Paludibaculum fermentans: one gene and its partner. The main gene of each other region encodes a partner of the protein of the gene in region 2 in a complex. Links are inferred from orthologs where the notes say so. Each region holds a gene or a part of one and is shown on either strand. Other genes may lie near its edges.

Region 1 (12,620 bases), 2.8 Mb from region 2 along the record:
CATGCTCCCTCAACACGGCCTACACCTCGATTAGCAAAGCCAGTGGGCTGTTCTACATCCACTGGCCCGTCACCTTGAAGCCCCCCATGTCCGGCCTCAAGAACATCTATCAGCGCACCCTGGACCCCACGGGCCGCGACACGGGCTGGGTCCAAACCGGCACCTGGACAATCCCATAACAGGCGAGTGAGTCTACGGCCGCTCTGGCAACACCTCGAGATAGTCGAGGGCCGCCTTCTCTCCGCCGTCCGGAGTGCCCTCCACCCGGATCACATCACCCGGTCGCAGTGCGATGCCCGTCACGCTGCGCCGGGTGGACGAAGAACTGTCGATCTTCTGTGTCGGGACCCAGTTCGACGCGGTCCATTCATCCACAACCTGCTCTCCGACCTTCACCCGGTACCGGGCATTGCCATTGTTCTGGTCGAAGTACTGTACTCGAACCGTGTACCAGCCCGCCTTGCCTTCAAAGCGGGTCGCGGCCGAACACTCCGCCGCCTGACAGGCCACGGCTTTTCCACCCGAGCCGCCCTCCCAAGGAGTCACCGGCGTCTCCGCATAGCCCTCCAGCGTCATGGCCTCGGCCTCAATCCGGCCCGGTTGATGCCCGACCCGGCCCTTCGCATCCGCAATGCCCGACGCGCGGTGGAACCAGTTGTTCACCGCATCGCGCCAGACCTGCGCCTGCCCGGCGTGATACTCCAACTGCGCCAGCACCTCGGCATAGCGCCGCTCGTCCACGCGCCCCTTCAAGAGCTTCCAGGAGTTCACATAGCCCTCCACCGAGACCGCGCCGTCATAGTGCAGGTCGTAGAGCGTCTGGATCACCGTCTTGCCCGAATGCAGCATGTGCGTATACGGCACGTGGTGGAAGAACAGTAGCAGTTCGTCAGGACAAGTCGCCAGTGACTCGTAGCGCTTCGCTACCGCCGGCCGGTACTGGCCTGCGTAGCCGGTGCCGGTCGCCACCGTGCGGTCCATCCCTGCGCCCTTCTCATCAGACCGGTGCCATTGGCCCCAGCCGTTGCGTTCCGATGCCTCCACCGACACGCCGTAGTGGTTGCCCACAATATCAGTGAGGGTCTGCAGCCCGAGCGGGCCGGTGTAGTCCTCAAACACCCGCCACGACTTCAACTGCAGCGACTCGATGGTCTGCACAACCTGCGGATCATTACCGAAGGTCAGCCGCGTCCACTCGGCCGCAATCTGCTGCGACGTGAGGTCTGGATTCCAGGCCAGCCGTCCATAACCGTACAGATTCGCCTGCGACATGTGGTTGCCCAGCCAGTTGGCGTCCAGGCCCACATTGGAGACGCCTACAAACCCGCCGGTCGGGCGCTGGAAGACTTTCCCAGCCACCAGGGCCTTCACCGGAGTGCCGGCGCCGCGCGCCTGCATGTCGAAATCGAGCGCCTCTTTCCACATCGGAACCAGGAACACCAACTGGCGGGCCTGCCCGAAGTACTCCTGGGTCACCTGCAGCTCGATCGCCTGGTTGGTGTGCTCCAACGCTCCGAACAGTGGCGAGGCAGGTTCGCGCACCTGGAAATCGATGGGACCGTGCTTGATCTGGATGACGACGTTGTCGTCGAACTGGCCGTCCAGGCGGTTGAAGTTGTCGTAGGCGGCGCGAGCCCGGTCGTTCTTCAGATTGCGCCAGTCCATGTGGTGGTCGTAGACGAACCCGCGGTAGAAGAACAGTCCGCCGTGCGGCTTCAAGGCGCGGGCGATGACGTTCGCCGCGTCGGCATGGGTACGCCCGTAGGCGGAAGGTCCGATGCGCCCTTCCGAATCCGCTTTCAGCAGCAATCCAGCGAGATCGGGCACGGCCCGGTAGAGTTCGTCCGTCTTCGCCTTCCACCAGGCGGCCACGCCGGCATCCAGCGGATCGAAGGTCGCCAGGCCGCCCACTCGCTGCGGACTGCCGAAGTCAACGGACAACACCAGGCGGACACCCCACGGCCGGAACGCCTCGGCGATGCGCGCGATCTGCGGCAGGTACTCTGCAGTCAGGATTCGGGGATCGGTATTGACGTTGTTGATGGAACAGCCGTTGATGCCGAGCGAGGCAAGCAGGCGTCCGTATTCGCTGACGCGGCTCAGGTCCTCGCGCACGACGCCCTTGTCCCAGAAGATGGACCGGCCGCCGTAACCGCGTTCGATGGTGCCATCGAGGTTGTCCCAGTGGTTCACCCAACGTACTGGCGCGTAGGGCGCGGAGTGCTCGTTGAGCGCCTCCATCGCCTCGCCCAACGCGATCTTTCGCAGCAGGGCGAAAGTGCCGTAGAGCACTCCACGCTCACTGCCCCCGGCAATGGAGAGGTGCCGGGCCGTACCTGCAGTCCGAAGACTGAGCGCGTAGCCGTCCTCCGCCAGCGGATTACCGGCTGGAGTTCCTGGAACCGCCTTGCGGACAGCCGGGTCCAGGCCAAGGACAATGGCGCCTTCCGCCGGAACTGTGGAGCTGACGCGCAGGGTGACGCCGAGCATGCCCCTGATGCCGCGAATCAATTCGCGCTGGGCCGTCTGCTCGACGGGCGAGTTGCCGAGCACGACCACGACCGGCGGCAGGGTGTTCACGTAGCGGCGGGCGGCCGCGGCATCCAGCGCTGCGTACCTCAGCCAGGCATCCGCTCCGGTCTCGGCATGAAGTCCGGCCAGGGGCACCAGGGCCCACAACCACCGCAGTTTTCCGCTCATCGATCCTCCCACCAACGCCGCTAAACCGATTCAGCCGATCCTTCCAGGGCATCCGGACGGCATACCCGCCCACCGCAACCACTGCCGGCTGGCGCTCAACTGTATAGTGTTATCCCAATAAGGGCCGAAACACAATCCAAGCGGCCGGTTCCGGCCGACCACTGGGCGCTGCAAGGCGCCGCACAGGACTGAATCCGTTCATTTGATAGTTCAGCGGCTGGCTTCGAATTCGCGTGCCGCCTCCACCAGAGCCCGGATATTCTCCGCCGGCATGCCCGGACTCGCGCCTCCGCCCAGCGACAGGATCAGGTTCGTGCCGGAGGTCTTTCTCAGCACCTCGAGAGCCGCCGCTTTCACCGCTTCGGCGGTACCGCGCACCCCGAGTTCCAGCGGAGAGACATTCCCCATCAGGCACATCCGGCCGCCAGTCCTGCGGGCTGCCTCGGCAATGTCCACCTTGTGGCTAAAGTTCAGGACGTCAAAACCGGTGTCGGGCAGGTCGTCCAGGAACTGTTTAATGGCTGCGTCGTTGTGGTAAACCTTCACCCAGTCTGGTGGGAACGCGTCGCAGATCTTCTTCAGGTACGGAGCGGCGAACTGGTTGTATGAGGCGCGGGAGAGGAACCCAACTACGTCGTCCAGGATGAAGATGCCTTCCACGCAGGGGCCGATCGCTTCCGCCTGTGCCTTCAACCACGCGATGATCCCATCGGTAACGAAGCACAGCAGGCGATGCACCCCCTCCGGATCATCGACGATGTTCGTCATCAGGTTGTTGACGTCATGCACGAAGGCGGCGGTGCAGAGCGGACCGCGGGCGGCGACCACGGGGATCGTGTAGCCGGCATCGAAGATGCGCTGCTTCTGCATGCGGTAGCGATGCAGCGCCAACGACATGAAGCCGTCCCGCCAGGGATCGATGGGGACCATGTGATCGAGATCGCCCAGGCGGTGCAGGGTCGCGCTCTGGCTGGGGGGCTGGTCCGGCTGGAAGGTGATGCGCGCCCCCATCGCGGAAGGCTCGATCGCCATGCCATACTCCACCCACCAGGACGGGAACAGCGTGACTTCCGGAAAGTCCTGGGCCACCTTTAGGTTGGACTGGAACCAGACTTCCGGATCGAGGAAGTAATCCAGGTGGTTAATGCCGAGATACCCGGGCATCCAGGGGCTGTCCACAATCAGGGCGAGAGGAACGGAATCCACGGGCTGGCGTTTGGCGGCTTTCTTGAAGGCGTCCCACTGTTGCTGTCGCATTGGCTTCCTTACGGGCGACCGTGTCGCGGTGGCCTCTGGCGATGAGCCGGGCTATTTCCGGCTAATCAGGCCTGCAAGTATCATAATGGAGCGCGGGAAACAGTGGGGCGCATTCAGGCGGAGGGAGTCTGGATGGGAGCGCAAGGATGCCGCCCCATCCAGTACCAAGTGTTGTCGTTTTGAGAACCTGACGCCGAGGCCTCAGCCCTGGTTCGATTCCCGCAGCTCAACGAGCCTGGGCTCATCTTTACGGACGCGGGTCACTGGGTCGGGCTGCCCCTTCAGTTCGCGAATCACGGCTTCACCCGTCAAGCGGCCGCTCTCCATTGCGCCCTGAATGCTGGGCGTGGAGCGATGGTCGCCACACACATACAAGCCCGCAGCCAGTCTGGACGACTGTTGCCACTCCATGGGCGAGACCACCGGCAGGCCGTGTTCGATGCGGTACATCCGCAGCAGGCGCCACTCATCGGCGACCAGGCCGTACCAGTGACGCAGTTGGCCGCGCACCATGCTAACCACCGTCTGGTCGTCCCGGCTGGGCCAGCCGAGCACGGTGATACTCACCAGTTGCTCGCCTGCGGGCGCATATCCGGGCGCCACAACATTCATCACCGCCAGGTTGTTGATAGGACCCCGGCTGCTGCCGCTCAGCACGAGCATCGGCTCCTCAACCGGCGACTCTTTGGCCGCGAAGTAAAGAGTGCAGACGCTGCGTGACGAAATGGTGCGATCAAAACCCAGCAGGCGCGAGGCTTCCGGTCCTTCCGTCGCCACTACCACCTGTTTTGCCGCCAACACTTCGCCCGTGGAGAGCTTCACCTGGTTGAGGCCGATGGAATGGACACGCTCATTGAAGCGGATCGAACCTTCCGGGAGAACTTCGGCCAATTGCCGGGGGATGGCCTGCATGCCCTCGGCCGGAACGGCGGCGTCGCCTTCGGCGAACATCTTGAAAACGAACTCAAACAGCCGGTTGGAGACGGTCAGCTTCGGGTCCAGCATGACGCCGCCGATGAACGGCTTGAAGAAGCGGTCGATCATGGGCTGGGAGATCTGGCGCCGGCGCAGCGCCTGCATCGTGGAGATGTCTTCTCCCTCGAAGATCTCCTCGATCGTTTTCCGCAGGACAGCGCTTCGGATCCGCGACAGCTTGAACTTATCGGCAAACCCGCCGATGGGCGAAAAAAGGCTGGTCATGAAGGCGCCAGGTTCGCGCCAGGGATCGGGAATGCGGAAGAAGCGGCCGTCGGCGCGAATCAGCGCACCAGGCGCGAAAGCGCACAACTGCAGCCGGTCGTAGTCCAATTGTTCCAGAGCTTCGGGATATGCGGTGAGCAATACCTGGAAGCCACGATCCAGCAGAAATCCATCAACTTTTTCAGTCCGGACACGCCCCCCCACACTGTCCGACGCCTCAATCACCTGGAATGAGACGCCTTCCTTCTGCAATGCCCGCGCACAACAAATGCCGGCGAGCCCAGCGCCGACGATCAATACATCTGGATTAGACATTTCGCTCGATACCTGAATCAGGTCCCTGGGCAGATCCGCGTGATTGCCGGATCTTCCGAAGCACCAGAAACTCTGAAAGATTCTCGCCCGTCAGTAACCCGACTAGTTTCTCGCGTTTGAACACCAATGCGCAATTGCCGGACTCACCCATCATTAGAGCGGCCTCGGAAAGCTGCATCTCTGGAGAAAGCCGCGCGAACGCCCGATCCATGGCTCCGGCGACATAGGAGTCCGGCCCTTCGGATGCCATCGCTTTGAGCAGAGCCGTCCGGTTCAACAAACCCACGGTCTCCTCTCCAGAAAGCACCGGGAAATCCTGCTGGGACGTGGCCAGCAGAAGGTCGGCTGCATCGCGGATCGAATGGCCATGCTGCAGAGTGCGGAAATCCGTGATCATTGCGTCCAAAACAGTCGCGCCCCGCATCAGCGCCTGGGCGGATGTCGCCATCACTTCCTGTGTAGCACCTACATAGACGATGAAGGCGAAGAAGATAAAGATGAAGTTCGAATTTAACAAACCATACAAACCCATGGCCGCCGCCACTACGGTGCCGATTCGGGCTGTCAGGCGTGTGGCATCTTCGATCGGACGTTTTGCCGCGAGCAGGGATCTCATCACCCGGCCGCCGTCCATGGGAAAAGCAGGCAGCAAATTAAAAAACGCTAAGACAAGATTTGTAACTGCCAGCCTGCCGGGAAGATTGGCATCAGTCGATGCCCGCCAATGGCTTAGCTCCACCGTGCCGCCCTGCGAATAAGTCCAACCGAGCAAACCGGCGCCCAGCACGAAGTTCACCATCGGCCCGGCGAGGGCTACCCAGAACTCCTCTGACGGCTTGGGCTGCCGGGCCAGCTTCGCCAACCCGCCCAAGGGCATCATCACGATCTCGGTGGTCTGAATGCCAAAGTGGCGTGCGGCCAGGGCATGTCCAGCCTCATGCAGCAGGACGGAGGCAAACAAGCCGATGACGTACAGGGCCGTACCCGCAATGGACTGCGTGCCTTCCGAACCCATGAAAATGAGCCAGATGACCAGCAGCCAGAAGGTGAAGTGGAAGCGGACCGGGACACCGAACAGCCGAAAGAGCCCGACCGAGCCTGGTGCCCGACCGTCGTTCACCGGCGAAGTATTGGGTTCTTGCATTAACAAGCAATCATAAACCGGCTGGCGGCAAAACGCGATCAGGAGTCGCGGAGCTCAGGTGCGGCATAGTCCCGGCCGGTGACCAGGGCCAGGTAATCCGGACGGTCCGCCGGGCTTTGGTGGCGGTAAGTGCGGACGATTTCGCCATGGAACAACAGGAAGGCGCCCGGCATTTGAAATGCATCGCCGACAGGGCGGCCCATGCCGTGGCGGCCGAGGATGCCCACTTGGAAGGCGCGCCACCATACCTTGGGGCCGAACAGGTCCAACAGGCTGCCTCGGGACAAGGCGAAGGCGCGGTAGAGGGTGCGCTCCGGATCGCCGATGCGGGGAACATTCTCCAAACCATAGTGAGTAAAGAAGTTCGCCGCATGCGGTTCGCGCCCCATGTGCACCAGAACCAGGCGAGCGCCCTGGGCCTCCACTTCGGGCTGCATTCTGGCCAGGTCGCTGAGCGCCTCACGGCAGAACATGCAGCCGGTATGCCGCAGAAATACGAGCAGCACCGGCGTCAGCCGCGAGTGCTCGTCGAGCGTGATGCCATACTGCGTCTTACGCCGCAGGGCAAACCGTAATACATCGGGCGAGACGGTGCGCCGGATGCGCAGCATCATCTCGTGCGTGGCGTGCAGCAGCACCGCGAACGCGAGAGTCCATACAAGATTGTCGAGAATGACGATCAGCCAGGCAGCGGGATCGAGGCGATGCCGGACAATCTCCAGGCCGAGTCCTGCGCCAAGGGCCACCTTCGCGAGAAAGCCCATCAGAACTACCGGCCAATGCCGGAAAACGTGGCTGGCGGCGAACAGGAATCCGGCTCCTAACGCGGCGGTCAGCAGGGCGGCCGCGCCGAGAAACTCGAGCGCCACTTGCGGAGGAGCCGGTTGGCCGGGAATCAGGTAGCGCAGCAGGATGGCCGGGAAAAAGAGGCCGATGACCGCGAACGCAAGATGCCAGGTTCCGGCGGCGCGCAGCAACCACTTCATCCAATCCGGCGGCCGCTCTGTGAGGTAATGCATGCTGTTCCGCAGGTATGATGCACGTCCGGCCGGGCCTGCATCAGAATCATCGCACCCTCACAGACGGCGCCCGCGGGGGGCCAGTTCGTAAAGTTCTGGTTAAGTCGCTCAGCGCCGCTATTCGTTGGTGGCCAGGAACTCAAGCACGCGTTCGCCTGAGCGCTCGATGGGGTCGGTACCCGATAGCGAAAGATCGGCGAAGTCCTGGCAGGGGTAGATGAAGGTGCGCGCGCCGGGCAGGACACTGGTTTCGAACTGCCACTTCACGCTCTCCGGCGTACGGGCGCGTTCGCGGATGTCGCGATAGAGCCGCCGCTCCAGGCAGACCGCCTCCGGCGCCTCGACGTACAGTTTGAGTGACAGCAGATCCCGCAGTTCGGGCCAGTAGAGCGCGAACAGCCCTTCCATGATCACGCACGTGCCGGGTTGGATGATGTCGTCCCCAGGCGTCCGGGAGTGGGTCTCAAAACTGTAATGAGGCGCATGGATTGGCTGGCCGGACGCAAGCGCCCGGGCATGTTCCAGGATGGCGTCGTGGTCGACGATGTGGGGCTCGTCGAAGTTTGTCTTCTCCCGAACCTCCATCGGCAGATGGGAGAGGTCGAGGTAATAGTGGTCGAGATTCAGGACCCGCGCGCCGGTCCTGGCGGACAGCCAGCGCGCGAGTTCCGTCTTGCCGGAGCACGAGGGCCCGGCGATTCCGATCAATTTGACCGGTTGGGACTGCCTGTTCACTGCTTACACCCTCGCGGCCGTTTGCATACTCTGCGCCGGGGGAGGCGGCGGCGCCTGCAGTCTCACGCTCACCAGTTTCGACACGCCTTGTTCCTGCATGGTGACGCCGTAGAGCATCTCGGCCGCCTCCATCGTCTTCTTGGCGTGGGTGATCACAATGAACTGCGTTTGCGCCGCCATATCCTTCAAAAGATTGGCCAGACGGCCTACGTTGGCTTCGTCGAGCGGAGCGTCGACTTCGTCCAGGATGCAGAACGGGCTGGGCTGGTAGTGGAAGATCGCCATCAGCAGCGCCACCGCTGTCAGCGCCTTCTCACCGCCCGAGAGCAGCAGGACGTTCTGCAGCCGCTTGCCGGGCGGCGAAGCCACGATTTCGATGCCCTGGTCGAGCGCATCGCCCTCGCCGGTCAGGCGCATCTCGCCTAACCCGCCGCCGAACAACGACTTGAACATGTCGCGGAACTTGTCGTTGATCACCGCGAAGGCCTCGACGAAGCGCTTGCGCGACTCGCTGTCGATCTCGTTGATCGCCTTCTCGGTGTCGCGGATGGAATCGAGCAGGTCCTGCCGCTGGGTGTTCAGGAAGTCATAGCGTTGTTGCGACTCCTGATACTCGTGGAGCGCCTCCGGATTCACCGGGCCCAGGGCGTCGATCCGCTTGCGCAGTTCCGAAACCCGCTCTTCGATGTCCGAGACGGCCATTTCGTCCAACTCGACGACGGCCGGCGCGGTCTCGCCTTCCGCCACTTCCGCCGGAGCGGCCGCGGCCTGCGCCGCCAGTTCGGCCACTGGGATGTCGAGGTCTTTCCTACAGGTGTCGTCGAGGAACTTCAGCTCACTCTGGCGGCGGACCAGGTTCAATTCAATCTGGTTGCGCTTGTCGTGTGCCTCGGCCGACGCCTGGCGGGTGGTCTTGATGTTCTCTTCGCTGGCCGCCAGGGCGGCGCGCTGGCCGGTTTCCAACTCGGCCAACTCGCCCACGGTCTTCTCGAAGAACTGCTGCTCGTCGCCCAGCGACGAGGCACGCTCTTCGAGCTGCATGTTGTTCTCGAGGAAGCGGTTGCGGGCCACGCCCAGGCGCTCCATCTCGGCCTGCAGGCTCTGCCGGCGATTCGTGACCTCGCGGATCTGGTTCTCGAGACGGGCCGAGGCGTTTTCCACACCGCGGCGGCGCTCGTCAAACCCGGCCAGTTCGACGCGAAGCACAGAGTGCTCTTCGGCGAGCAGATTCACTTCCTGCTTGAGCGATTCGAGGTCGGCGCGGCCCTGTTCGAGGGACTGTTCCACCGCGACCCGCTGCTGCTCGCGCTCTTCCACCAACGCCTGCTTCTGCTGGCGCTGCTCCATGCTGCGGGCTGCATCGCGCTGCAAACGCTCCAGTTCCACGCGGGAGACAGAGAGCTTCTGGGTGGCGCGATTGAACTCCTCGGAGATCTTGCGCATCTCCTGGTCGAGGACCAGGGTGTCTTTCTCCTGCCGCTGCTGGTCCGTGCGGAGCCGCTCGAGCTCTTCGCTGAGAGACTGGATCTCGCCGTCCAGTTGATCCAGCGTCTCCTGGGCGGTCGCCAGTGCGTTCTGGCGGACCTGGAACTGGCCGCTGATCTCGCGCAGTTCGCGCTTCAGGGCGAGGGGGCCGGTGCCGGTCTTCTTGCCGCCGCTGACGGCGTGGCCGCTGTAGCAGACCCCGTCGGGCAACAGGAAGAAGAGATCCGGATACATCATCGCCAGCCGCTGGGCGGAGTCGCGGCCTTCCGCCAGGAAGCAGCGGGCCAGGCGCGGCAGCAGCGCGGCCGGAGCGTTCGTCAACCCGTTCGTGAAGCGGATGCCATCACTGAGCCGGCCAACGATCCCGGTTTCGGGACCGATAGCCGGCTCGTGAACGGGGGAGGCGGCGACAGCAGTACTGTCACCGTTAAGGTGGGGTTCCACGAGGAAGGTAGCCCGGCCGTCGAGGTCGCCGCGCAGGACGTCGATGCCGCGCTGGGCATCGTCCCACGTCTTGACGACCACGTACTCGAGCTCTTCGTGGAGGAATTCTTCGGTCGCTTTTTCGAACTTCGGATCAGTGAGATCGACGAAGTCGGCCAGCACGCCGGCAGGCTTCAGGTCCTGCGCCTGGCCGCGCTCGATAGCCGTAAACAAACGCTTTACGGATTCGGTCGTATACGCGCGGTGGGAAAGGATTTCTTCCAGCGAGTCGCGGCGTGCGCGCAGGCGGGAAGTCTCGGTCTTCAACCCGTCCAGTTGGCGGCGGGTCTCCTGGGCGCGGGCCCTGCGCTCCTGCAAGTCAGCGTCCACGCTCTTGCGCCGGGTCTGGATGTTCTCCAGCTCCATCTGGCGGTTGGCGAGGCGGATGCCGAACTCTGCTTTCGACTGCTCGAGGCGGGCCAGATCGGTGATCGCCGTCGTCTCGTCGTGCTGGACGCGGGCCGTATCCCGCTGCATGGCGGAGAGATAGGTGTCGATCTGGCCGACCTGGTTTTTGAGCTGGGAGCTCTCGCCCAGCAGGCGGACCACCTGCTGGCGGGCGGACTCGAGACCGCGTTCCCGCTCCCGCAGTTGGGCCTGGAGCGAGTCCTTTTCCTCGTTCTTCGCCATCAGCCGCTCGCGGGCTTCGCCGGCCTGCACCTGCAACTGCTGAAGCTGGGCGGTGAGGTTGGTGCGTTCCTGGTCGAGTGCTTCCAGGCGCTTGTACATCTCCTCGCTCTCGCCCTCGCCCTGCTGCAGGCGCTGGTCGATGCCGCCGATCTGGCGGGCTTGCGATTCGATCTGGCCGCGCGTGCGCTCGGTTTCGATGCGGACTTCCGCCAGGCGCTTGCGGGCTTCGGTCAGGTTGGCTTCGGTCTGGTAGAACGTCTCGCGAGCGGCGGCGAGCGACTTTTCTTCTGTCTCTACGCTGGAGTGCAGTTCCTGGTAGGTGCGCGTGGCTTCGCCGAGTTCGAGGGCGACGCGGGTCGCCTCCCGCTCCAGCAGGCGGTAGCGGCCGGTGAGGGCAACGCGCAACTGGGCGTCGAGTTCAGTCTTCAACTCCTCATAACGCTTGGCTTTACCGGCCTGGCGTTTGAGTGAATTCACCTGCCGGTTGACCTCTTCCAGGATGTCGAAGACGCGGGTCAGGTTCTGCTTGGCGCCCTCGAGTTTGGCTTCCGCCAGGCGGCGCTTCGTCTTGAACTTGCTGATGCCGGCGGCCTCTTCAATAACCGCGCGGCGGTCGAGCGGCTTGGACGAGAGGATCTGGCCGATGCGGCCCTGCTCGATGATGGCGTAGGATTCCGGACCAAGTCCGGTACCCATGAAGAGGTCCTGGATGTCGCGCAGGCGAGCCTGTTTGCCGTTGATCAGGTATTCACTTTCACCCGAGCGGAACAGACGCCGGGTGATGGTGATTTCCTGTTCTTTACCTGGCGAATGAAGAGAGAAGACATTGGCGCGTGCGGCGCCATTTGTCCCATTCGCGTGCCCGTTTGTGGGTCCGGTGGTAAGCGGCTCATTCGCAGGGACTTCGATCACTTCGACCGGCCCTTGGAAGGGCACTGCGTCCACTGGCGTTTCAGCGGCGGGCTCGACGGCCACCGGGGCGGCTTTGGCGCCCTTCGACGGCTTGGCCTGTTCGGGTCTTGCTCCGGGAATCACGACACTGCCGGTGGGGTCGACCAAAACCATGGTGACCTGCGCCATCCCGACAGGTTTGCGGCCGTGGGTGCCGGCAAAGATCACGTCTTCCATGCGGGCGCCGCGCAGCGACTTCGCCGATTGTTCGCCAAGTACCCAGCTGATTGCATCGCTGAGGTTGGATTTGCCACAGCCGTTGGGGCCGACTACGGCGGCCACGCCACGACCTTGGAATCGCATCTCGGTGCGGTCACAGAAGGACTTGAAGCCCTGGATTTCAACGCGTTTGAGTGTCAGCAAAGGCGTCTTCCTCTCAATGGAATGCCAGCGTTTCGACGCGCACCCAATAGGGAGCCGCCACTCGGGGGGGTACTTCCGAGAATACACCGCCCAAAGAGAAAAGGCAAGCACTATGCCGCCAGATTCAGCGGTCGGTTTTCGGCGACCACTACTGGTAGTGGTCACAAGGAAAACCTGTGGGAAATCAGGGGGAAACTGCGCGCTCTCAACGCACTTTGACCGCTCTATCCGCGCTTGCATCATGTGCCGCATTCAGAATCTCCTTCAAGCAATTCATTGCAATGACAATGCACTCCGGTATTCACTCCAAACAGCAGCAGACGGTCCCAGTTGGACGA
Region 2 (11,138 bases):
TGATCAGGTACATCATCGACGGGTAGATTGCGCCCAGGCCATCGCAATACCGCGTATGGTCGAGCATCCACTTCTCCGCCGCGCGGATTGCCGCGTTCTTGACCTTGGTGTTGCCCCGGTCCTGCCAGATCTTCAGGCCCCGGTCGATGCCGGAAAACAGCAGTGACAGCTTGTCTTTGCGAGGCAGCTTGTAGCTCTTGCCCGGCGCTTCCAGTTCCACCAGGTCAAAGCCAGGAGGCACCGGCCGCGTACCACCCCGCGCCTGCACGATCGACAACGGCACCACGATGGCCCGCGTCCAGGACGACATTTCGTACAGCACCCCACCGGGGAGCAGCACCAGCTCGGGCGGGATCGAGGGGACATGCTGGCGCGGGAACAGCCCGAACAGGCTCAGGTTGATCTTGACGTAGCTGTTCGCGCTCTGGATACCGCCCAATCGCAGGATGCAGTTGCGGGCGTTCACCATTGCTTCGCTCTCGGCCGGGGTGCCCGCCAACTTCAACGCTGTGTACGCCTTGACGCTCGCGCTGACGTCTGCCGGGCCGCTGGGGTAGATGTTGAACCCGCCGTTGGGAAGCTGCCGCTCCAGAATGGATTGCGCAGCCTTCGAGATGGTCTCCCGGTTTGGCGGCTTCCAGCCATTCTCGTCAGGGGGATGCAGCCACAATTGCAGCAGAATATAGTCAGATTCCAGCGTTGTGTCGGCCAGCAGGTCGCCGCACCAATACCCCTCCGGCTTCTGCAGGTCCAACAACGCACCTTGGGCGCGCAGCAGCGTCGCGGTGCACGCCTCAGCCAGCGCCGGCCGGTGCGCTGCGATGGTGGCAAGAGACTTGCGGCCAGCGCGCCGGCTTACACTTTCAAACCAGGCGGATTCCATTCGAGCAGTTCTCCACGTTACCAGATCTCTTTCTATTTTCTTAAATTACGAGGCCTCGGAACAACAGGAATACTGATAATTCAACGCGCGCCGGGTAAACTCCTGGTTCTGGCGAGAATCTGTTTAGAATCAGGCGCTTGTGCACTATGGGCTAGCCGCCAGCCGCGATCCTGCTATCCTGAAAGGAGGTGTCTTCCCCGCTCAACATACATCTGGAGCACTACGACGGGCCCCTGGACCTGCTGCTGGACCTCATCCGCAGGCAGCAGATCAACATCTACGACATCCCCATCGCGCAGATTACACAGCAGTATCTCGACTACGTCCAGAAGGCCGTGGCCCTCGACATCGAGCTCAGCGCCGACTTCGTCTACATGGCCGCCACGCTCATCCACATCAAGTCGAAGATGCTCCTGCCGCGGGATCCGGAACTGGACAAGATCGACCCGCAGGAAGACCCCCGCAAGGAACTGGTCGACCGCCTGCTGGAGTACGAGCGCTTCCGCTCCGCCGCCGCTATGTTGCAGGAAAAGCGCATGATCGAGGAGGCCATCTGGTCGAATCCGCAGATTCAGAACTTCGTCAACGAGGACGAAGGCCCGGGCCTGGCGGTCACCCTGTTCGACCTGGTGAAGACCTTCGAGCAGGTGCTGGAGCGGGCCAAGCACCGGCCGCTTTATGAAGTAAACAAAGAGGAAGTGTCGGTGCCCGACATGATCCTCTTCCTCAAGAACAGCTTGCGCGCCCTGCCTTCCGGCAAGACCATGGCGCTGGTGCCGCTATTTGAGCAGCAACGCTCGCGCCGCGCTATGATCTGTCTGTTCCTGGCCGTGCTGGAGATGGTGAAGCAGCAGGCCATCAAGCTCACGCAATCTGAGAGCTTTGGCGAGATTCACGTCAAGCGCGACACGGGCTTCGATGAGATGCAGGTGACGGAAGAGTCGATCCTGCGCATCGAGGAAGAGTACAAGAGTTAAGCCCCATGGAAGAGAAAGACCTCCCCTCCGCCGAGTTGGCGGAACAGCAGCAGGAGCCTGCACAACAACCCGAACCGGAACCCGAGGTTCAGCCCGAACCTGCTGAACCGGAAGAGGTTGCGGCCGAGATCCAGCCGGGCGACGAGTTTGAGCCCGTCGCGCAGTCGGACGACGACCAGCCGGTGCCGGAGAGCTTTTCGGCTGAACAACTTCTGGGCGACCAGCAGCAGCCCCAGCCCGTCTCCGACAGCCAGGCGGCCGAGCTCAAGGCCGTGCTCGAAGCGATCGTTTACGTCCTGAATGAGCCCATGCCGGCCGTCCAGATTGCCGCCGCGCTCGACCGTCCGCTCGAGGAAGTCGAGCCGGTGCTTAGACTTCTGGCCGAAGAGACGAGCCGCGCCGAACGCGGCATCTTTATCCGCGAAGTGGCCGGCGGCTACCAGATGGCCACCAAGCCGGAGCACCACGAAGTTCTTCGTAGCTTCGTCAAGAACCTGAAGCAGCCCCTGAAGCTCTCCCAGGCCGCCCTGGAAACCCTGGCCGTCATCGCCTACAAACAGCCCATCACGATGCCCGAGATCCTCGAGATCCGCGGCGTGCAGGGCGGCGGTGTCATCAAAACGCTGCTCGATCGCAAGATCATCACCACGGCCGGCCGCAAGAACGTCATCGGCAAACCGATCCTGTACAAGACCACGAAAGAGTTCCTCACCCAGTTCGGACTCAAGGATTTGAATGAGTTACCGAGCTTGAAGGAATTCGAAGACATCCGCCGCCAGTCGTTGGCGGACGAAGAGATTGGCAGCCCGGACCAGCCGCGGCTGCCCGAACAGCCGGAAGAACTGGAGGCGTCTCCGGTCGAACCAGGGCCTCCCGAGGGCGAAAAGCCCGCAGGCGACGAAGAGGCGCCTCAGACAGACAATGGCTGAAGAACGTCTTCAAAAGATTCTGGCGCAGGCAGGGATTGCCAGCCGCCGCAAAGCCGAGCAGATTATCGTCGAAGGCCGGGTCACGGTTAACGGCAAGACAATCACGGAGTTAGGCTCCAAAGCCGACCTCGAAAAGGACCATGTCAAGGTCGATGGAACGCTGCTGCGCAAGCCGAAGCACGACGTCTACATCGCCCTGAATAAGCCGCGCGAAGTGGTGACTACGCTGAGCGATCCGGAAGGCCGACGCACCGTCAAGCACCTGCTAAAGGGTGTCAAGGAAAGGGTTTTCCCGGTTGGGCGGCTCGACTACCTGAGCGAAGGCCTGCTGCTGCTGACCACGGACGGCGAGTTCGCCAACAAGCTGACCTCGCCCGCGAGCCACGTCGAGAAGATCTATCTGGTGAAAACAAACGGGATCCTCTCAGCAGAGCAGGAAGAGCAGTTCCGCAACGGCATCCCGATTCATGGGCGCCGTACAGCCCCGGCCAAGCTCAAGATGATCAAGCACAACGTGAACCCCTGGTACGAGGTGCGGCTCACCGAGGGCCGGCAGAACCAGATCCGTATCATGTTCAAGAGCTTAGGGCGCCTGGTCGAGAAACTGAAGCGTGTCCAGATCGGCTTCCTGAAGCTGGGCTCAGTCAAGGTGGGCGAGTTCCGGCACCTCGATCACGATGAGGTGGAGCGTTTCCGCAAGGTCCTGCATCTCAACGACTGAACTTGCCACCCGAACTCGAAATCCTCAAGACCTGTAAGACGATCGCCGTAGTCGGATTATCGTCGAACAAATTCCGTCCGAGCTACGAAGTCGCGGCCTACATGCAGAAGGCCGGGTATCGGATTATTCCTATCAATCCGAACGAGACGGAAGTCCTCGGCGAGAAGGCCTACCCGATACTTGACGAAATCCAGGAAGTAGTTGACTTAGTCAACCTTTTTCGGCGTCCAGAAGCCGTGCCGGAAGCCGTCGATGCCGCCATCCGTATCGGCGCGAAGGCCGTCTGGATGCAACTCGACGTGATCCACGAGGAAGCGGCCCAAAAAGCGAGGGACGCCGGGCTCCTGGTCGTACAGGATCGATGTCTCCTGATTGAGCACCGCCGATTCCGGACCGAACTGGCCAGTTAGAACGGAATGTCGTCGTCGATCCCGGCATGCCAGGCTGACTCCGAGTCGGCCGGTTCACTGCCGGGGTTCTTGCGTTCGCGGACGAAGTTGATGTCGGCCCACTTTCGGGCCGGGTCTGTCTTCTTCTGGATCCGGATCTCGCGATCGATCATCTCGTCCATGCGTTCCTGCACCTCAGAGAGCCGGGTCAGGTGCAGGCCCAACCGCTCCAGGTCCCCCTTCAGGAACGGCAGCGTCTTCTGCGTGATCACTCGCATCTTGGTGACGCAGCGCCCCTGGCAGGTTGGGCCCAGGATGCGCAGGCGCCACACCATCATGGGATTGCCTGTTGTGTGTGTGCGGCTGAGGGTGGCATCTTCCACCCGTGCCTCATAGAAGCCGTCGGGCACTTCCTCGTAACTGGTCCGGGCGGCGGGTTCCTGTTTCTCGGGACGTCCGAAAGCGGAGTCAAACTGCCGCAGGTCAACTGGCCTGGAGTCTGGATTGGATCTTGGGTTCACGGTTGTACCGGCCTCGCAACCTAGTAGTGGACCTTCAGAGCCAAAGTTCTCGTTGATATAATACGCGCGGGTACCATCATATGCCGCTCTCTTCCGTGCAAACCGACCTTGCTTTCAAGGCGCTAGAGTCCTTTGCGATCGAACTGCCGTCGTGGGGCTTTGCCAACACCGGCACTCGCTTCGGCAAGTTCATCCAGGCAGGAGCAGCCACGAGCACTGCCGAGAAGATCTCCGATGCGGGCATCGTGCACCAGGTGACCGGGTGCTGTCCGAGTGTGGCGGTCCATGTCCTGTGGGATTTCCCGAATGGCAAGGCCGACGTGCCTGCCGTCATGAAGGTGGCCGCGGAACATGGCGTCCGAATCGGCGCCATCAATCCGAACGTATTCCAGGACCAGTGCTATAAGAATGGGTCGCTGGGCAACCCGGATGCGGAAGTCCGCAAGACCGCACTTTCGCACATCCTGGATTCGGTCGAGATCCAGAGCGCGAGCGGGTCACGCGACCTCTCGCTGTGGTTCGCGGACGGCACGAATTTCCCCGGTACGGGCTCGATTCGCGCGCGCAAGGACTGGTTCACCGAAGGCCTGAAAACAGTGCACTCCGCGTTAAGTGGTAACCAGCGCATGCTGGTGGAGTACAAGCCGTTTGAGCCGGCTTTCTATCACACCGATATCGCCGACTGGGGCATGTCCTATATCCTGTCGAAGCATTGCGGGCCGCGCGCCAAGGTGCTGGTAGACACGGGGCATCACTACCAGGCGGTGAACATCGAACAGATTGTGGCGTGGCTGCTGAGCGAAGACATGCTGGGCGGCTTCCACTTCAATGACCGCCGCTATGCGGACGACGACCTGACGCTGGGCTCCATCGATCCCTACCAGGTGTTCCGGATCTTCTACGAGATCTGCTACTTCACATGGGAGCGCGGCGCGGCTCCTGACTTGGCTTACATGGTCGACCAGAGCCACAACCTGAAGAACAAGATCGAAGAGACGATCCAGACGGCGTGCACGGCGCAGGAACTGTTCCTGAAGGCCGCGCTGATCGACTTCGGCAAGCTGGCCGCGCATCAGCAGAAGGCCGACCTGATCGATTCGGAAGAGTGCCTGCGCGAGGCGTTCTTCACCGATGTACGGCCGTTGCTGCGCGAATGGCGGAAGTCGAAGGGGATCGCCGAGAATCCGATGGAGGCGTTCCGGGCGAGCGGCTACATGGAGCGCGCCGAGAAGGAACGCGGACCGCGCAACATGGGCGCGATCTCGAGCTACGCGTAATTCGAGAATTCAGTTAGAGCTGGATTGGACCCACTGAGCCGCAGGCGCGGCGGCGTGGGTCCTTCTGCTTTTCAGGCTTGTCCAGACAGGTCAGACGATTGACTTGATGATCTTGGCGGGGAGCATGAAGATGGCTCCGACGAAGGCGAAGACGCCTGTCAATACGATGCCGACCACGCGGAAGGGCAGCATGAGGACCCAGATGATCGGATAGACGACCAGCGCGATCAGGGCCAGCGGCCAGCAGAGGACGGCAAGAATACAAAACAGTAGGAATTTGACCATTTCTCTGTCACTCCCTCACAGCATATGTTACGAGGACGTGGGCGCCGGTGTTCCCCCAATCCGAGCGGCAGTAGCCGAACGATGGGGACGCGCCAGCAGCCGCGGTGAGGCTGCTTCTCAGGCCATTCCGGGCGGGGGTTGCTTCGGATATACTGCTGGGCGATTGCCATGAATTCGCCAAGTCTACCCGCTTCCGATTACGACACCGTGGAACTGCGCACCGGCCGGCTGCATAAGATCCGGCGCTCGGAGGCGCGGACGGTGGGTGAGGAAGACCGGATGGCCCAAGTGGTCAAATGCTATTGCCGGTCCCACGATGTGGTGACCGCCGCCGACGCCGAGCAGCAGCGGAGGCCGACCTTTGTCTTCCCCGTGGTGTTCTTTGCGAACCTGGTGGGCCTGATTGGGAAAGAGCTGGAAGGACGGATCTATTCCGACAGCGCGAAGCGGCGCGTGATGTTCTACCTGGATCTCAAAGAACATGCCGGTTTCCAGTTGGAAGAGGGCGACCGGGATCTGCACAGCCCGTGGTACGACGACAGCGTGCTGAAAGAGTAGACGCGCGGTCTGGTTCCGATTACTTCGCGCCCTTGCCGGCCGGAATCGATGCCACGGCTTCCACTTCCAGCATGTAGCCCTCACGGAACAAGGCGGACACTCCGACCAGAGTGCTGGCCGGCGGGTGCTCTTTGTTGACGTAGCGGTCGCGGACTTCTCGAACGACGGGCAGATACTCGGGCTTGAGGTCGCGGATGTACCAGTTCAGTTTGACGACATCCTGGAAGGTGGCACCGGCGGCCGCGAGGTTGGCTTTGATGTTCTCGAAGACCTGTTCCGTCTGCGCCTTGATGTCGTCTTTGCCCACCAGTTGCCCGGATGCGTTGTTAGCGATCTGCCCGGCCAGGAAGACGAGTTTGCCGGGGCTGGTGACGACGACGTGGCTGTAGCCGGCGGCGGGTGCGACTCCGGCGGCTTTGGGGAACTCGGTCTGGGCCTGGAGGATGCCGGTCACGGCGGCAAGAAGGAATGTGAGGGTCAGGTAGCGCATCCCTTCCAAGATAACGGGCGGGGCGGGGTGGATTTGCAAATTGTGCCCCGCTGCGCGTTTGAGCATCTGCTAAAGGCTGGCGAGGCGGGCTTCCACGCTGACGCGGAACTCTCCCTCCGGCAAGTAGGCCAGGTTGATATCCACATTGGCGCGGGCGCCCGTCATGGCCGCCTGCGCCAGAGCCCGGGCCGTGATCACATCGCTGGCGAACTTCGATGGAGACGATTCGGCCAGGGCGGCCAGGCGCGCGCTGAGCGCGGCGGTATGCTCCAGGACTTCGAGCGGGACCGTCGTCGCGCCTTCCATCGCCGCATTGACGAACGGGGCGCGCTCATCCTTCGGCCGTTTGTAGGCCGCCACCACCGCGCTGTAGGCGTCGGCATCGCGCTGCACGGCCTCTGTGAGGAACGCGCGGTCCGCTTCAAACGGCGCCGGATCCTGTTTCGACAGGCGGGCCACCATGGCGCCCAGGGCCGCGGACATGGCGCCCGACGCGGCGGCGGCGCTGCCTCCCCCCGGGGTGGGCGTTGCGGCGGCCAGGGCGTCGAGGAAATCGGCCATCGGAGCACGCTGGGCCGTGGCTTCGGCTACGCGGTTTTCCAGCACCAGCCCGGGTTGGAAGTTCTCGAAACGGAGATAGAAGTCGGCCGTGGCTTCCAGCGCCTTCTTGGGGATGAGGCCCACGATCTCGCTGCCCAGCACCGGGACGCCATAGCGCGCGGCCTCGCTGCGGACGCACTCGAAGACGCGGTGGATGGGGGTCTGCTCGAAGTCGGTGAGGTTCATCGAGACCTGGGCGAGGTTGCGCGAGGCGAGGGGGACGCCCATCGACTTGACGTAGCGGAAGCCGCCGCTGGAATGGCGGATGCCCTTGGCGATGCGCTTCGCAATCTCGATATCCGGAGTGCCGAGGTTGATGTTGTAGGCGATCAGGAATTTGCGGGCGCCGACGACGGTGGCTCCGGCTGTGGGGTGGAGTTGAGGATCTCCGAAGTCGGGCGCACGGTCGGGGTTGGTGAGGACCTCAGCCCGCAGGCCTTCAAACTGGCCGCGGCGGATGTTCTCGAGATTCGTCCGGTCGGGCCGGCGGGCGGCCGCCTCATAGAGATAAGCAGGCACGCGGAAGCGTTTCCACATCTCGGCGGCGGCGCGTTCCGCGATCTGGACACACTCGGCCAGGGTCATGCCTTCCAGCGGGACGAAGGGCATGACGTCGACGGCGCCGATGCGGGGATGAACTCCGGAGTGGACCGTGAGATCGATGGTTTCGACGGCCTTGGCGGCTCCGGCGAGCGCGGCTTCCATCACGGTTTCCGGCGGGGCCACGAAGGTGATGACGCTGCGGTTGTGGTCGGCGTCGAGTTCGAGGTCGAGGACCAGGGCGCCAGGCAGCGCGGCGATGGCGGAGGCGATGGCGTCCACTTTGGCGCGGTCGCGGCCTTCACTGAAGTTGGGGATGCATTCGACGAGTTTGCGGGTCATTTGGTCGGATAGTCCTTATCGCAGTAGATCACTTCGCCGCGTTTGACGGTCATTGCGACGTGGTTGATGCCGAAGGAGTAGGGCAGTTCGCGGTAGTCGGAGACGTTGAGCACGAGGAAGTCTCCGTATTTGGCGGCTTCGAGGGAGCCGCATTGGGCGGCGAGGCCCAGGGCGTGCGCGCCGTTGATGGTGGCCGCGGCGATGGCCTCGGCGGGGGTCATTCGCATTTGAGTGCAGGCGAGGCTGAGGGTCATCTGCATGCTGCAGGAGGGGCTGGTGCCTGGATTGTAGTCGGTGGCGAGGGCGACGGCCGCGCCGGCGTCGATGAGGGCGCGGGCCGGCGCGTAGCGGGAGAGGCCCAGGTGGAAGACCGAGCCGGGGAGCAGCGTAGCGATCGTGTTGGAGCGGGCCAGGCTTTCGACCTCGTGCGCGCCGATGGCTTCGAGATGATCGGCGCTGATGGCCTGCAGTTCGAGGGCGAGGGCGACGGCTCCGATCTCCGCGAACTGGCTGGCGTGCATTTTGACTTCGAGGCCGAGCGCGGCAGCGGCGGAGAGGTAGCGATGGGCCTGCGCCACGCTGAAGGCGCCGGAATCGCAGTAGGCATCGGCGAAGCGGGCAACTCTAGCCAGGGCCACGCGGGGCAGGATGACGTCGATGAGGTGCTGGATGAAGCCGTCGGGGTTGCCTTCGAATTCGGGCGGAGTGGCGTGCGCGCCCAGGAAAGTGGGGACGACGGTGAGCGGGTCCTCGTCCAGCGCCCGGGCGATGCGAAGCAGGCGCAGTTCAGTGGCTTCGTCCAGACCATAGCCGGATTTGGCCTCGATTGTCGTCGTGCCGTAGCAGGCGATGGTGGCGATGCGGGCCTTGGCGTCCGATGCGAGGCGTTTGGCGGAGGACGCGCGGACAGCGCGCATGGTCTGCCGGATCCCCCCTCCGGCGGCGGCGATCTGCGCGTAGGTACGGCCGAGGATGCGCGCTTCGTAATCGTTGAGGCGGGCCGGCCCGTGGATGAGGTGGGTATGGCTGTCGACAAAGCCAGGCATGACGACGCGGCCTGTGGCGTCGAGCTCCTGTGCGTCGCGAGCAGCGGCCAGGTTCTCGATCCGGCGGGACGGTCCGATGTGAGTGATGACGCCGTCCTCGATGAGCATGGCGCCGGACTCGAGCAGGGAAACGTCTGACAACTGCGCCCCACGCCGGGGGGCAGAGGCGCCGCGCAGAGTCAACATCTGCCGGGCGCCGCGGACCAGGAGGCGTTTATTCATTCAAAACAACCATGATGTCATGCCGGCTCAGGGCACGCGAATGCCGGCGGAGAGGGCGAAGGCACGGGCCTCGGAGTAGCCGGCGTCGACGTGGCGTATGACACCGAGGCCCGGGTCGCAGGTCATGACGCGTTCAGCGCGGCGTTCGCTGGCCAGGGTCCCTTCGACGACGGTGACTTGGCCGGCGTGCTGGGAATAGCCGATGCCGACTCCGCCGCCGTTATGGACGGAGACCCAACTGGCGCCGGCGGCGGTGTTCAGCAGGGCGTTGAGGATGGGCCAGTCCGCGATGGCGTCGCTGCCGTCGAGCATGCCTTCAGTCTCGCGATAGGGCGAGGCGACGGAGCCGCAGTCCAGGTGGTCGCGGCCGATGACGATGGGGGCTTGGACCTTGCCCTGTTGGACGAGACGGTTGAGTCCGACCGCGAATTCAGCGCGTTCGCCGTAACCGAGCCAGCAGATGCGCGCCGGCAGGCCCTGGAAATGAACGTGCTGGCGGGCCAGGCGGATCCAGCGCAGCAGGCTCTCGTTTTGCGGGAACATCTCGCAGGCGAGCTGGTCTGTGGCTGCGATGTCGGCGGGATCGCCGGAGAGGGCGACCCAGCGGAAGGGGCCCTTGCCTTCACAGAAGAGCGGTCGGATGTATTCGGGCACGAAGCCGGGGATCCGGAAGGCGTCCTTCACGCCGTGGTCGGCGGCCATGCGGCGGATGTTGTTGCCGTAGTCGAAGGTGATGGCTCCGGCGCGCTGCAGGGCGAGCATGGCCTCGACGTGAACGGCGATGGAGTCCATGGCGCGGGCGATGTAGGCCTGCGGGTCTGAGACGCGCAACTCGGCCGCCTGCTGGATGGTGAGACCCGCCGGGATGTAGCCGTTCAGGGGGTCGTGCGCGCTGGTCTGATCCGTGACGATGTCGGGGGTGATGCCGCGGCGCACGAGCTCAGGCAGCACCTCGGCGCAGTTGCCGGCGAGGCCCACGGACAGTGGCTCGCGATGGGCGCGGGCCTCTTCGATCCAGCCAAGCGCCTGGTCGAGCGAGGTGGTCATGCGGTCGCAGTAGCCGGTGTCGAGGCGCTTCTGAATGCGGGCGGGATCGGCTTCGACGCACAGGATCGCCGCGCCGTTCATGGTGGCGGCGAGGGGTTGGGCCCCGCCCATGCCGCCCATGCCGCCGGTGAGCACGAACTTGCCGCTGAGGTCGCCCGAGAAGTGGCGGCGGCCGGCGGCGGCAAAGGTCTCATAGGTGCCTTGCAGGATGCCCTGGCTGCCGATGTAGATCCAACTGCCGGCGGTCATCTGGCCGTACATGATGAGGCCGGCGCGCTCGAGTTCGCGGAAGTGCTGCCAGTTGGACCAAT

What was found.
Region 1: the proteins of IRI77_RS19005 (region 2) and smc are in contact, whole or in part, in a crystal structure (PDB 3ZGX), measured with the Bacillus subtilis proteins. The link is inferred for Paludibaculum fermentans from one-to-one orthologs.

Annotation. Positions count from the first base shown.
Region 1 is NZ_CP063849.1:2,017,035-2,029,654, forward strand. What follows is about bases 8,174-12,620. They hold smc (chromosome segregation protein SMC), read right to left. Parts: upstream 12,283-12,620; coding sequence 8,374-12,282; downstream 8,174-8,373. Other genes in these bases: IRI77_RS08040 (uridine kinase family protein), read right to left, coding at 8,174-8,370. In the rest of the region: IRI77_RS08005 (InlB B-repeat-containing protein), read left to right, coding at 1-179; IRI77_RS08010 (alpha-glucuronidase family glycosyl hydrolase), read right to left, coding at 193-2,700; IRI77_RS08015 (uroporphyrinogen decarboxylase family protein), read right to left, coding at 2,911-3,957; IRI77_RS38590 (twin-arginine translocation signal domain-containing protein), read right to left, coding at 4,019-4,174; IRI77_RS08025 (NAD(P)/FAD-dependent oxidoreductase), read right to left, coding at 4,159-5,472; IRI77_RS08030 (M50 family metallopeptidase), read right to left, coding at 5,465-6,616; IRI77_RS08035 (SelL-related redox protein), read right to left, coding at 6,655-7,635; more of IRI77_RS08040, read right to left, coding at 7,753-8,173. UniProt on the Bacillus subtilis protein: Required for chromosome condensation and partitioning.
Region 2 is NZ_CP063849.1:4,846,454-4,857,591, reverse strand. The notes cover bases 1-2,965. They hold IRI77_RS19005 (segregation and condensation protein A), read left to right. Parts: upstream 1-1,071; coding sequence 1,072-1,860; downstream 1,861-2,965. Other genes in these bases: IRI77_RS18995 (pseudouridine synthase), read left to right, coding at 2,782-2,965; scpB (SMC-Scp complex subunit ScpB), read left to right, coding at 1,866-2,789; shc (squalene--hopene cyclase), read right to left, coding at 1-883. In the rest of the region: more of IRI77_RS18995, read left to right, coding at 2,966-3,510; IRI77_RS18990 (CoA-binding protein), read left to right, coding at 3,513-3,920; IRI77_RS18985 (DUF669 domain-containing protein), read right to left, coding at 3,917-4,420; IRI77_RS18980 (TIM barrel protein), read left to right, coding at 4,501-5,697; IRI77_RS18975 (hypothetical protein), read right to left, coding at 5,788-5,982; IRI77_RS18970 (hypothetical protein), read left to right, coding at 6,151-6,540; IRI77_RS18965 (RidA family protein), read right to left, coding at 6,560-7,030; IRI77_RS38675 (cyclodeaminase/cyclohydrolase family protein), read right to left, coding at 7,100-7,591; hutI (imidazolonepropionase), read right to left, coding at 8,509-9,780; hutU (urocanate hydratase), read right to left, coding at 9,808-11,138. UniProt on the Bacillus subtilis protein: Participates in chromosomal partition during cell division. May act via the formation of a condensin-like complex containing Smc and ScpB that pull DNA away from mid-cell into both cell halves.